3 regions of the Alsobacter sp. R-9 genome follow, and region 2 is predicted to be linked to each of the others. Evidence: predicted binding sites of a transcription regulator. Region 2 holds the regulator's gene; each other region holds the start of a gene.
The links. The regulator PhoB, encoded in region 2, activates phosphate uptake and scavenging genes when phosphate is short. The targets are predictions, from matches to a motif close to TGTCATNNANCTGTCAT.

Region 1 (4,274 bases), on a different contig from region 2:
CAATGGGCGATGAGGGCGTTGACGAGAGTGCCGCTGTCGTGGCCGGCGGCCGGGTGGACGACGAGGCCCGCCGGCTTGTCGATGACGATAAGGTCGTCGTCCTCGTAGACGACGGCGAGGGGGATGTCCTCGGCGGCCGGCTCGGCGGGCTCGGGCGGGGGTACCTCCAGCGTCACCACGGCGCCCGCCTCGAGCTTTCGCCCCGGATCGTCGATCGTGACGCCCGCCACCGCGACGCGGCCGGCCAGGACCAGCGCCTTGAGGCGGGTGCGGGAGAGGTCTGGCACGGAGCGTGCGAGGAAGCGGTCCAGCCGCTCGCCTTTGTCGCCGTCGCCCGCTACAAGCTCCAGCCTGTCCCCGTCGTCGTGGTCCCGCTCGGTCACGGCGCTTCCCTTCGTCTTTCCTTCACTGCCGGACGATCCGCCGCATGACCGCCAAGCCGACCGCCGCACCGCCGGGCGATGCCGACGATCCGGAAGCCGCGATGCGCCAGCAGGCGCGGCTCATGGCCCTGAAGATCGTGGTGATCGTGCTCGGGGTCATCCTGGTGGCGATGGCCCTCGTGGTCTTTTCGACGCTGATCATCCGCATCGTCAAGGGCAGCGGGTCGGGCGCGAGCCCGGCGGCCACCGCCGGCGCTCCGGCCGCGCCCGCCGCGCCTGCCCCGGGAGCGATCGGAACCGTGGCCCCCGCGGGGGGTGCCGCGCCACGGCTGCCGGCGGGCGCACGGGTCGTCTCGACGGCGCTCGGCGACGGGCGCCTCGCCGTCACCTTCGAGGCCGGCAACCGCCTGACCGTGGTGGTCGTGGACGTGGCGACCGGCCGCGAGACCGCTCGCTTCGACCTCGCCCCGCCGAACTGACGCCGGCAGCCGACGGCACGCTCCCCGGGCCGCGCGACATTCGCGCCGGTCGCGATCGGGCTTCCGCACGGCCGTGCAGGCGCCGGCCGGCTTGCCGAGGGCGACGGTGCATCCGGTGATGGCGGTCAGGTGACGGGGCCGGGATCCCGTCAGGCCGCGACGGGGGCGGGGAGGGCGACGGGTGCGGGGCCCTGCTCCACCTCGAGGCGAGGAGAGGTCCAGCGCAGCAGTTCCAGACGGCCGTCGTGGTGCTCGACCACGGCGGAGCAGGATTCCACCCAGTCGCCCGTGTTGACATACAGCACGTCGCCGATGCGCTTCACCACCGGGTGGTGGATGTGACCGCAGACGACCACGTCGGCCCCGTGCCGGGAGGCTTCGGCCGCGACGGCCTCCTCGAAGGCGCCGATGAAGCTGACGGCCTTCTTGACCTTCTGCTTGCTCCACGCCGAGAACGACCAGTAGGGCAGCCCCAGCCGGCGCCGGACCCTGCTGATGTGGGCGCTCATCCAGATCGCGAAGTCGTAGGCGCTGTCGCCGAGATGCGCGAGCCAGCGCGCATGCGCGATGACGACGTCGAACTTGTCGCCGTGGAGCACGCGCACGCACCGCCCGTCCGCCGTGACGTGCACAGCCTCCTCGGCCACCTCGATGCCGCCGAAGGTGGAGCCGGCGTAGTCGCGCAGGAACTCGTCGTGATTGCCCGGAACGTAGACGAGGCGGGTGCCCTTCCTGACCTTGCGCAGGAGCTTCTGCACCACGTCATTGTGCTCCTGCGGCCAGTACCACCCCGCCTTCAGGCGCCAGCCGTCCACGATGTCGCCCACGAGGTAGATCGTCTCGGCCTCGCAGTGCCTGAGGAAGTCGAGCAGCAGGTCGGGCTGGCAACCCTTCGTGCCGAGATGCACGTCGGAGAGGAACAGCGTGCGCACGTCGATCGTGGGATGGCTCATGCGACAGCCCCGCCCTTGTTGCTCCGGGGCCGCTTACACCTGATTTGTCTGTCAGTCGGATGACGGACCGCTCCGCGACCCTGCGGCGGCGGAGCGGCGCGGGCGGGCGCGGCGCTAGCGTGCGGCGCGCCTCGGCGAGCCGGGGCGTCCCGCGGCCGCAAAGGCGGCCTCCGCCATGCCCCGCAGACGGGCGGGTCCGGAACCCGATCCGGGCTCGACGGAGCGATGGCTTGCGGCGAGGCCGCCGCCGGCGTTCTCCCGGGTCCGGAAGATCGCCACGGCCTCGTTGAGACGGTCGATCTGGACGCTGAGCGAGGTCGCCGAGGCTGCGCTCTCCTCGGCCAGCGCGGCGTTCTGCTGCGTCGTCTGGTCCATCTGGGCGACGACCTGGCTCATCTCGTCGATGCCGTTCGCCTGTTCCGCCGTGGCGGAGGCGATCTCGCCCACCGTCGCGGCCACGTGGTGGGACGCCGACACGATCTTCGTCAGCGCATCGCCCGCCTCGCGGACGAGCCGGACGCCCTGCACGACCTCGGTTCCCGACGCCTGGATGAGACCGGTGATGTCCTTGGCCGCCTCGCTCGACCGCTGCGCCAGGGTGCGCACTTCGGACGCGACGACGGCGAAGCCCTTGCCGGCGTCGCCGGCACGGGCGGCCTCGACGGCCGCATTCAGCGCGAGGAGATTGGTCTGGAACGCGATCTCGTCGATCACCGTGGTGATGTCGGAGATCTTCTGGGACGCCTGCTCGATCCGGGCCATGGCGTCGACCGCCTGGCCGACGATGGAGCCGCCGGATTCCGCCACCTTCATGGCCTCCTCGGCCAGTTCGAGGGCCTTGCGGGAGGACTGGGCCGAGGCCTTGACGGAGGCTGCCAGCTGTTCGGTCGTGGCGGCGGTCTCCTCCAGCGACGCGGCCTGTCCCTCCGTGCGGCGGGAGAGATCGTTCGCCCCCGCGTTGATCTCGCGCGCCGCGCTGGCGACGTCGACCGCGGCGACCTGGACGGTGCCGACGGTCTGAGAAAGCCGCTCGATGGTGGTGTTGATCGCCCGCTTCAGATCGGCGAACCGGCCCCTGTACTCGGCCGCGACAGGCTGGGTGAGGTCGCCCTGGGAGATGCGCTCCAGCACGGCGGCGAAGTCCGCCGTGGCGGAATCGACGACCGCGTTGATCTGGTTCACGCCGTCGACCAGCCGCGCCATCTGCGGATCGTCGGTCTGCACCTGGAGGCGTGCCGAGAAGTCGCCGGCGGCGGCGGCGGCCACGACCTGGCCGACGTCCTGCACCGTGGCGATCATCGCCTCGGTGCGCGCGGCGCGCTCGGCGGCGGCGGCGCGCTCCTTGGCCTCGAGGTCCCGGACGCGCAGGCCGTTCTCGCGGAAGACCGCGACCGCCCGGGCCATGGCCCCCACCTCGTCCTGCCGCTCGGAATGCCTCACCTCGGAGTCGAGATGGCCCTCGGCGATCTTCGACATCGACGCGGTGACGTCCTGGATCACCGCCGCCAGGCGCCGCATCAGCACGATGACGGCCGGCAGCAGGAGCAGCAGCGCGAGGGACGCCTGGCCGAGGAAGGCGAGCGTGAAGCGGGAGATCTCGTCCATCGCGGGACGAACGTCGGTGAGGCTGACGACCTGCACGTCGTCCGACCCCGTGGTGCGGATCGAAGCCCGGGCGGTGCTGTAGCGCGAGCCGCCCAGGTCGATGGTTTCCGCGCCGGTCCCGGACGCGGCCGGAACCGCCTCGATCCCCGGAATCGTGGAGACGTTCACCTTGCCGCCGCGGGTCATGATGATCTCGGAACCGGATGCGCTCTTCAGCTCCGCCGCCGTGTCGGCCCGAAGGTAGGCCCCCACCTTCACCGTTCCCACCTGCACCCCGTCGTGGAACAGCGGGACGACTCCCTCCGCCGCGACCTCACCCGACGTCGGCGAGACCGAGTAGCCGTTCGAGCGTCCGCCCTTGAGCGCATCCCGGAAGAGGGGGTCGGACGACTTGTTGTCACCGAACTGGGCGGGTCGATGCCCCCGCATCAGGATGACGCCCTTGTCGTTCGTGACCTCGAGGGCTGAGACCGATGGATCGGTGCGCCGGACCTCCTCGAACAGCCTGGTCAGCCTGGTGCGGAGCTCCGCTGCATCGCCCCGGGCGGCAGCCGCGGCGAGAGCCGGGTTCTGCGCCATGACGTCGGCATGCCCGAGCATCCTCAGCCGGATCGTCTCCAGCGTCTGTGCCGCACGGTCCCGCGCCTGCATCGTGTTGCGGCTCAGGTCCTCCAGTGCGTTGCTCCGGAGCGACCAGAACGTCAGTCCCGCCAACGCTCCCGACACGACGAGACACGCAGCAACGAGGGTGAAGATCAACTGGAGACTCAAGGACCGGCGATAGCGGGACAACATCGGGACCATTCCAAGCAAGCACTGAACTGCCTCTTTTTTGCTCAGAACAAGCTTCGATC
Region 2 (4,274 bases):
CGCCGCAGGCCGCACGGCCGCGCAAGACCACCCGCGCGCCCAGCCATCCGATGAGCCACGGGCCCGCCGTGCGCGGCAACCTCGCGCTCAGCCCGAAGGCGGCGCCGACGCCGGCCCCCGTCGTTCACGTGGCCCCGGCGCCCGCGCCGGAGGTGGTGATCCCGATGTCGGAGCGGGTCACGATCATGGAGCTGCGGGAATCCATGTGCCGCTGGCCGCATGGCGACCCGACGTCGCCGGACTTCCGCTTCTGCGGCGCGAAGTCCCCGCCCGGCACCCCCTATTGCGGTTATCACGCGCAGATCGCCTATCAGCCGTCGCTGGAGCGTCGCCGCGACCGCAACCGGACCGTCGCGCGCGACTAGGCCGCTCAGGCGCCGTCGTCGCGATAGTCGGCAAAGCGCTGCCGCCGGTATCCGGGGCGGCGCGGCACGAGCCAGCGCGAGCGCCGGTGAACCCAGTCTGAAAGCCCGGGCTCCCGCAGGCGGATGCGCGTGCGTGAAGCCCGGCGATCGACCGTCGAGACGACCCAGACCTCTCCCGCCACCAGTGCCCTCAGCACCGCTTCGAGCTCGCCGTGGCGCAGGCCCCGCAGGCTGCCGTGCTGCTCGACGTCCTCGACATGGACCTCGTAGCGACCGCGGCGGACGTCGAGCCCGATGAAGAACCAGCAGAGGCCCGGCGAACCGGTTCCCTCGACCGAGAAGGTCGTCGGCGACTGGCGCAGGGCGATGCGGGACGTCGGCACGCGCAGGACGATCCCCGCCAGAGCCTCGGCGATGGCGGGCGCGGGCCGTCGCTCGGGCGGGCGCGCCGGCGGCGGGCGGCGGATGGGACGGGTCCGGATCTCCGACATGGGAAGAGCGTAGCCGCGTCGCCCCTCCGGGCCAAGCGGGGAGCCATGCGCGCCGGACAGTGCGGCGTCGTGCAACCCTTCAGGCGCGGCGGGAGAAGGTCTCGTCGAAGGAATACCCGGCGCCGCGCACCGTGCGGATCGGATCACGCTCCCGCGGACGGTTGAGTGCCTTGCGCAAGCGGCCCACATGGACGTCGACGGTGCGCTCGTCGATCTCGCTGTCCATGCCCCACACGCCGTCGAGAAGCTGGGCGCGACTGAAGACCCGGCCCGGCTTCTCCATCAGGAACTCCAGCATTCTGAATTCAGTAGGCCCGAGGTGCAGTTCCCGGCCGCCCCGGCGCACGCGCCGCGTCTCGCGGTCGAGCGCGATGTCGCCGGCCTCCAGAACGCTCGCGACGCGTTCGGGGGAGGCCCGGCGCAGCAGGGCCCGCACGCGGGCGAGGAGCTCGGGCACCGAAAACGGCTTGACGATGTAGTCGTCGGCGCCGGTGGCGAGGCCGCGGACGCGCTCGCTCTCCTCTCCGCGGGCGGTGAGCATGATCACGGGAAGCCGCTGCGTCTCGGGGCGCTGCCGCAGCCGGCGGCAGAGCTCGATCCCCGACAGGCCGGGCAGCATCCAGTCGAGAAGGACAAGGTCGGGAACGGTCTCGCGCAGGGTCAGCTCCGCGTCGTCACCGCGCGCAACGGTTTCCACGGCATAGCCTTCCGACTCGAGATTGTAGCGCAGGAGCAGGGTCAGCGGCTCCTCGTCCTCGACGATCAGGATTCGCGGCACGCTCGCCATGGTCACACCCCCGCTGGGACGCGTTCCTTCTATGACTGCGGGATGACGCTTTTATAACACCCGTCAGCCGACGCGGCCGTCTTCGACCCTCGAGGGAAGAAGGACCCGGAAGGTGGCGCCCTCGCCCGGGCGGCTCTCGATCACAAGGCGTCCGCGGTGGCGGTTGAGGACGTGCTTGACGAGGGCAAGGCCCAGACCCGTGCCTCCCTGGACCCTGCTCTGACCGGTGTCCACGCGATAGAACCGCTCGGTGAGGCGCGGCACGTGCTCGGGCGCGATCCCCGGCCCGTAGTCCCGGACCGACAGGCGAACCGTCCCGCCGGTGCCCGCGTCCGGTTCCTCGTCCAGCGTGACATCGACCTTTCCGCCGGATTGTCCGTACTTGATCGCGTTCTCGATCAGGTTCTCGACGACCCGCAGCAGCTCGTCCCGGTCGCCGGGCACGACCGGTGCCGGGAGACGCTGGTCGAGGGCGAGGGCGACGCCCCTGTCGTCCGCGAGGGGCCGCAGCGTGTCCATCACCTGCCGGACGACGGCGCCCAGGTCGACCGGCGCCTCCGGGCGGCGATGCTCGGCCATCTCGACCCGCGACAGCGTCAGGAGGTCGTCGATCAGCCGGGCCATGCGCCGGGCCTGCTCGCGCATGATGCCGAGGAACCGTTCCCTCGCCACCGCATCGTCGCGGGCCGGCCCCTGGAGCGTCTCGATGAAGCCGAGGACGGAGGCCAGCGGCGTCCGCAGTTCGTGGCTGGCGTTGGCGACGAAGTCGACGCGCATCATGTCGAGGCGCTGCTGCTCGGTGCGGTCGCGGAACAGGAGCAGCGCCGAGGGCTCGCCGCGCCCGGCGTCCGGCGCGAGGATGCTGGCGGTCACGTCGAAGAACTTCTCGACGGGAACGCGCTCCGCATAGGAACCGATCACGCGGGTTTCCCCGTCGCGCAGCCGTCGCAGTGCGTCCACCACGTCCGGAGAGCGAACGGCGAAGGAGAGCGGCCGGCCGGCGGCCAGCGCCGGCCATGCCGCGCCGGCGGATGCGTTGAAGGCCAGCACGACGCCGCCGGGATCCGTGACGATGGCCGGATCGGACAGCGCGGCGAGGATGGCCCGCATCAGGGCCTGCCCGGACGGATCGGGATCGTCGACGCGCGGCATGGTCTCCTCCGGTCGCAGCATCATGGTCATGCGTCGTGCGACGGTGGCGTGTCAGTCCTCGCGGACCGTGCCTTCTTCCACCCGCGCCCGGAAGGCCCGGACCCGGGTGGCGATCTCGAGCCCGCCGAGCACGAGAAGCGCGATGACGAACGGCACGAGGTAGTAGCAGATGCGGAACAGCAGCAACGCGCCGATCAGCCCCTCGTAGGGCAGGCGCCAGAAGGCGAGCAGGATGGTCGCCTCGAACACGCCCAGCCCGCCCGGGGCGTGGCTGACCATGCCGAGGATGCAGGCGAAGGCGTAGACCGCGGCGAAGGTCCCGAATTCGACGCCGTATCCGGCGGGCAGCAGCACGTAGAGCACGGTGGCGGCGCAGCAGACGTCACCGACGCCGAGCAGGATCTGCCCGACCGACACCCTGAAGCTCGGGAGTTCCAGCCGCCAGCGGCCGATGCGGATGCGTCGCCGGCCGAGCCACGAATAGACGATGTAGGCGCCGATGCAGCCCAGCACGGCGATGCCGATGAGCCGGTTCACGGACACCGCCAGCCGGTTGATCTCGGCGATGGCCTCCGCCCGGAAGACCAGCCCCGCGCCGACCACGGCGCCCATGCCGATGAGGAAGGTGGAGCCGGCGATGAGCGTCAGGCCGGCGACCTTGCTCGCAGGCAGCCCGCGCGGGGCGTAGATCCAGTAGCGGACGGCGCCCGCCGTGAAGAGCGGGAAGCCGAGCGTGAACGAGATGGCGTAGCTGGTGAAGGACGCGAGCGCCGTGAAGCGGTAGGCGATCTTCGCGCGCATCTGGTGCAGGGCGAGCGCGTCGTACCCTGTGAGCAGCGCATAGCTCAGCACGGTGAAAAGGAAGGCGAGCGCCAGTTGCTCGCGCGCCTTTCCTGCGAAGGCCGCCGTCACGTCCTCGAAACGGACCTGCTTGAGGATCTGCCAGAGGACGACGATGGAGAGGGCAAAGAGCAGGACGCTGAGGACAGACCCGATCCAGCGCCAGCGGGAGCGGGAGCGGACGATGCCGCTGCCTTCCTCCTCGTCATGCCCCTCGGGAGGGGGGGCGCTGGTCTGCATGCAAGCGTTCCTGCCGGACGATGGCGTCGCGCCGCCTCTATCGCAGCGTCGGCGGCGCACGGCAACCCGGCGCGGCGAAATGCCGGGGCGGGCCGGCGGCCGCGCGCCAGGGTCGGAAGGGCCGGCCTAGTGGATCTCGTCGGCGCGCGAGAGCGCATCGCGGAGCTTCTCGAGCGAGAAGTCCCGGCTCCGGGCCACGGCCAGGATGGGCTCCTCGCGCCGGGCGCAGAGATCGGCGGCTGCGGGAACCTTCGCGGCGACGTCGACCGGAATGACGACGGCGCCGTGCCTGTCCGCATGGACGAGGTCGCCCGAGCGCACGGTCATCCCGGCGACCTTCACGGGTTCGCCGAAGCCGGCGAGATGGACGTGGGCATGAGAGGGCCCGATCATGCCGGC
Region 3 (4,274 bases), on a different contig from region 2:
CGCCCGAGCCCCCGCCCGAGCCACTCCAAGGACCCGGACCATGACCGACACCGCTGCCGCCGCCGGACCCGCCAAGGCGCGCTTCGAGTTCTCGCGCCTGCTCGGGCTGACGCTGATCGGCGTGCTGCTGGCGATGTTCCTGTTCCTGTCGTGGAAGACCTCGACCTTCGCGACGCCGGGCAACCTCTCGAACCTCGCCCGGCAGGGGGCGATCTTCGCCATCCTCGCGCTGGGGCAGACCTTCGTCATCATCACCGCCGGCATCGACCTCTCGGTCGGCGCCGTGGCGAGCTTCATCACCGTCGTCGTGGCCATGCTGATCCAGGGCATCGCCCCGGGCATGACGGCGTGGATGGTATCGGTGGGCCTGCCGGAGGCGGCGGCCAACGTGGTCTCGCTGTGGGTGGTGATCCTCGCCTCGCTGATGCTCGGCATGGCGATCGGCGCCTTCCACGCCTTCGGGGTGGTGAAGATGGGCCTGCCGCCCTTCATCATCACGCTCGCCACCTTCACGGCCCTGCGCGGCATCGGCCTGCTGATGACCAACGGGTCGACGATCAACGTCACCAACGACACCTTCACCGGCTTCTCGCGCGGCGAGTTCCTCGGCATCCCCAACCTGTTCATGGTGGTGATCGTCGTCGCCGTGCCGGCCTTCGTGTACCTGCACCTGTCGCGCTGGGGCCGCTACCTCTACGCCGTCGGCTCCAACGCCGAGGCGGCGCGCCTGTCGGGCGTCAACGTGCAGGCGGTGACGGCGACCGCCTACATCCTGTCCTCGCTCTGCGCCGCCATCGTCGGCGTCATGCTGGCCTCGCGCACCGGAACCGGCAACGCGACGCAGGCCATCGGCTTCGAGCTGGAGGCGATCGCGGCCTCCGTGATCGGCGGCACCAGCCTGTTCGGCGCGGTGGGCTCGGTGTGGGGGCCGCTGCTCGGCGCCTTCATCCTGGCCACCATCCGCAACGGCGCCAACCTGATGAACGTGAACTCCTTCTGGCAGTTCATCATCACCGGCGGCCTGATCATCCTCATCGTCTACTTCGACGGCCTGCGCCGCCAGCGCCGCTGACGGCGCGGCTTCCGCTGGTTTCCGACCGAATGCGCTTGCTCCTCAGCGGGAGAGCACCTGACGGCGTCAGGTCCTCTCCCGGTGTAGATTCTTGAAAAGCATCATCTTTGTCCGCCAACCGGTTTCCACTTGGCGGGATGATGCTCTAGCATGCGGCGCGGTCGCGCCTTGACCTCAGAAACGCCCCGTCCGGGAGAACGCCCATGAATGCCCCCGCCCGTCCCCAGGCCCCCCGTGTCGTGCGGCTCTCGCCCGCCGACAACGTCGTGGTGTCGGTCGATCCCATCGAGGCGGGCGCGGTCGTGGAGGGCGTCGTCGCGCGGGCGCGCGTACCGCGCGGCCACAAGATGGCGACGGTCGCGATCCCGAAGGGCCAGCCGATCCTCAAGTTCGGCCAGATCATCGGCTTCGCCTCGACCGACATCGCCGCCGGCGACTGGGTGCATGAGCACAACGTGGAGATGCACGCCTTCGCCCGCGACTACCGCTTCGCCGAGGACGCCCGGCTCGAGGAGGTGCTGCCCGTCGCGCAGCAGGCGACCTTCCAAGGCTTCCGCCGCGCCAACGGCAAGGTCGGCACGCGCAACTACATCGCCATCCTCACCTCGGTGAACTGCTCGGCGACGGTCGCCCGCTTCATGGCCGAGGAGATCAACCGCTCCGGCATCCTCGCCGACTATCCCAACATCGACGGCGTGATTCCGCTGGTGCAGGGCGGCGGCTGCGCGCTTGACGTGAAGGGCGAGGGCTACGAGATCCTCAAGCGCACGCAGTGGGGCTACGCCACGAACCCCAACGTCGGCGGGGTGGTGATGGTCGGCCTCGGCTGCGAGGGCTTCCAGATCCCGCGCTGGAAGGAGGCCTACGGCGTCTCCGAGAGCGACACCTTCCGCACGATGACGATCCAGGAGACCGGCGGCACCCGCAAGACCGTCGCCGCCGGCGTCGAGGCGATCAGGCACATGCTGCCCATCGCCAATGCGGTGAAGCGCGAGACCTGCCCCGCCTCCGAACTGATGCTCGCGCTTCAGTGCGGCGGCTCGGACGGCTACTCCGGCATCACCGCCAACCCGGCGCTGGGCGCCGCGGTGGACCTCCTGGTGCGTCACGGCGGCACGGCGATTCTCTCCGAGACGCCGGAGATCTACGGCGCGGAGCACCTGCTCACCCGCCGCGCCGCCAGCCGCGAGGTCGGCGAGAAGCTCGTGTCCATGATCCACTGGTGGGAGGACTACACCGCCCGCAACAAGATGGAGATGAACAACAACCCCTCGCCGGGCAACAAGCTCGGCGGCCTCACCACCATCCTCGAGAAGTCGCTCGGCGCTGCCGCAAAGGGCGGCACCACGACGCTGGCGGGGGTCTACCACTACGCCGAGCCCGTGGACGCGAGGGGCTTCGTCTACATGGACACGCCCGGCTACGACCCCGTGTCGGCCACGGGGCAGGTGGCGGGCGGCGCCAACATGCTCTGCTTCACCACGGGGCGCGGCTCCGCCTACGGCTGCAAGCCGACGCCCTCCATCAAGCTCGCGACCAACAGCGAGATCTACCGCCGCATGATCGACGACATGGACATCAACTGCGGCGACATCCTCGACGGCGTGTCCATCGAGGAGAAGGGCCGGGAGATCTTCGACATGGTGCTGCGCGTCGCCTCCGGCGAGCGCTCCAAGTCGGAGCAGCTCGGCTACGGCGACGCCGAGTTCGTGCCGTGGACGGTCGGCGCCACGATGTGACGGCAGCGTCAGCGCGACTACACCGGCGACGACACGTCGCAGGTTTCGGTTCCGCTTTCGATTTTGTCGTTGAACTGTCGTGGAACGTTCATGTTAAGCTGCAAACAAACCACAACATCCGTTCCATCAAGGAGCCGGCACGCGCCGGGCGGGATGTTGGGACCAGAGGGAGAAACCGAATGAAGCACCACCTGAAAGCCGCCATCTCCGTCGTCGCCGTCCTCACGGCCGCGCCCGCGCTCGCGCAGACGGAGATCCAGTGGTGGCACGCCATGACCGGCGCCAACAACGACGTGGTCAACAAGCTGGCGGCCGACTTCAACGCCTCGCAGAACGAGTACAAGGTCGTCGCGACCTACAAGGGCTCATATGCCGACACGCTGAACGCCGGCATCGCCGCCTTCCGCGCCGGCAACGCGCCGCACATCATGCAGGTGTTCGAGGTGGGCACCGCCACGATGATGGCCGCCAAGGGCGCCATCAAGCCGGTGCAGGAGATGATGAAGGAGGCGGGCGAGAAGTTCGATCCGCAGTCGTACCTCCCGGCGATCACCGGCTACTACTCGACCGCCAAGGGCGACATGCTGTCGTTCCCCTTCAACTCGTCGACGATGGTCATGTGGATCAACCGCGACGCGCTGAAGAAGGCCAACATCACCGAGATCCCGAAGACCTGGCCCGAGGTGTTCGAGGCGGGCAAGAAGCTGAAGGCGGCCGGGTGGGACAAGTGCGGCTTCACCGCCGCGTGGTCACCGTGGGCGCTCGTCGAGCAGTTCTCGGCCTGGCACAACGTGCCGATGGGCACGAAGGCCAACGGCCTCGACGGCTTCGACACCGAGATGAAGTTCAACAGCCCCACGCACGTGAAGCTGCTGACGGACCTCGTCAACCTCCAGAAGGACAAGACCTACGACTACTCGGGTCGCGCCAACGAGAACGAGGGCCGCTTCACCTCGGGTGAGTGCCCGATCATGCTCACCTCGTCGGGCTTCTTCGGCAACGTCAAGGCGAACGCCAAGTTCGACTTCACCTCGGCGCTGATGCCGTACTACCCCGACGTCGCCGGCGCGCCGCAGAACTCCATCATCGGCGGCGCCTCGCTGTGGGTGATGGGCGGCAAGTCCGCGGCCGAGTACAAGGGCATCGCCAAGTTCTTCACCTTCCTCTCCGACACCGACCGGCAGGCCAAGCTGCACATCGAGTCGGGCTACCTGCCGATCACCAAGGCGGCGTACGAGAAGGTGAAGGCGTCGGGCTTCTACCAGCAGAACCCGGACCGCGAGACGCCCATCAAGTCGCTCACCAACAAGGAGCCGACCGAGAACTCCCGCGGCCTGCGCTTCGGCAACATGGTGCAGATCCGCGACATGATCTCGGAGGAGCTCGAGAACGCGCTCGCCGGCAAGAAGTCGCCCCAGCAGGCGCTGGACGACGCCGTGAGCCGCGCCAACGCGACGCTGCGC

Region 1: the regulator PhoB is predicted to act here: its motif matches at 1,864-1,880, upstream of ACX9GQ_RS02330 (UDP-2,3-diacylglucosamine diphosphatase).
Region 3: the regulator PhoB is predicted to act here: its motif matches at 2,876-2,892, upstream of ugpB (sn-glycerol-3-phosphate ABC transporter substrate-binding protein UgpB).

What each region holds. Positions count from the first base shown of each region.
Region 1 is NZ_JBTSWJ010000001.1:501,591-505,864, forward strand. Features, by position in the region: gene ACX9GQ_RS02320 (RluA family pseudouridine synthase) at 1-383, opposite strand, end outside; gene ACX9GQ_RS02325 (hypothetical protein) at 428-862, shown strand; gene ACX9GQ_RS02330 (UDP-2,3-diacylglucosamine diphosphatase) at 1,012-1,815, opposite strand; gene ACX9GQ_RS02335 (methyl-accepting chemotaxis protein) at 1,930-4,215, opposite strand.
Region 2 is NZ_JBTSWJ010000003.1:423,498-427,771, reverse strand. Features, by position in the region: gene ACX9GQ_RS07535 (GcrA family cell cycle regulator) at 1-365, shown strand, start outside; gene ACX9GQ_RS07530 (hypothetical protein) at 371-856, opposite strand; gene phoB (phosphate regulon transcriptional regulator PhoB) at 936-1,643, opposite strand; gene ACX9GQ_RS07520 (ATP-binding protein) at 1,707-2,819, opposite strand; gene ACX9GQ_RS07515 (lysylphosphatidylglycerol synthase domain-containing protein) at 2,847-3,875, opposite strand; gene ACX9GQ_RS07510 (RraA family protein) at 4,002-4,274, opposite strand, start outside.
Region 3 is NZ_JBTSWJ010000005.1:202,219-206,492, reverse strand. Features, by position in the region: gene ACX9GQ_RS10565 (ABC transporter permease) at 41-1,072, shown strand; gene ACX9GQ_RS10560 (UxaA family hydrolase) at 1,276-2,811, shown strand; gene ugpB (sn-glycerol-3-phosphate ABC transporter substrate-binding protein UgpB) at 2,991-4,274, shown strand, end outside.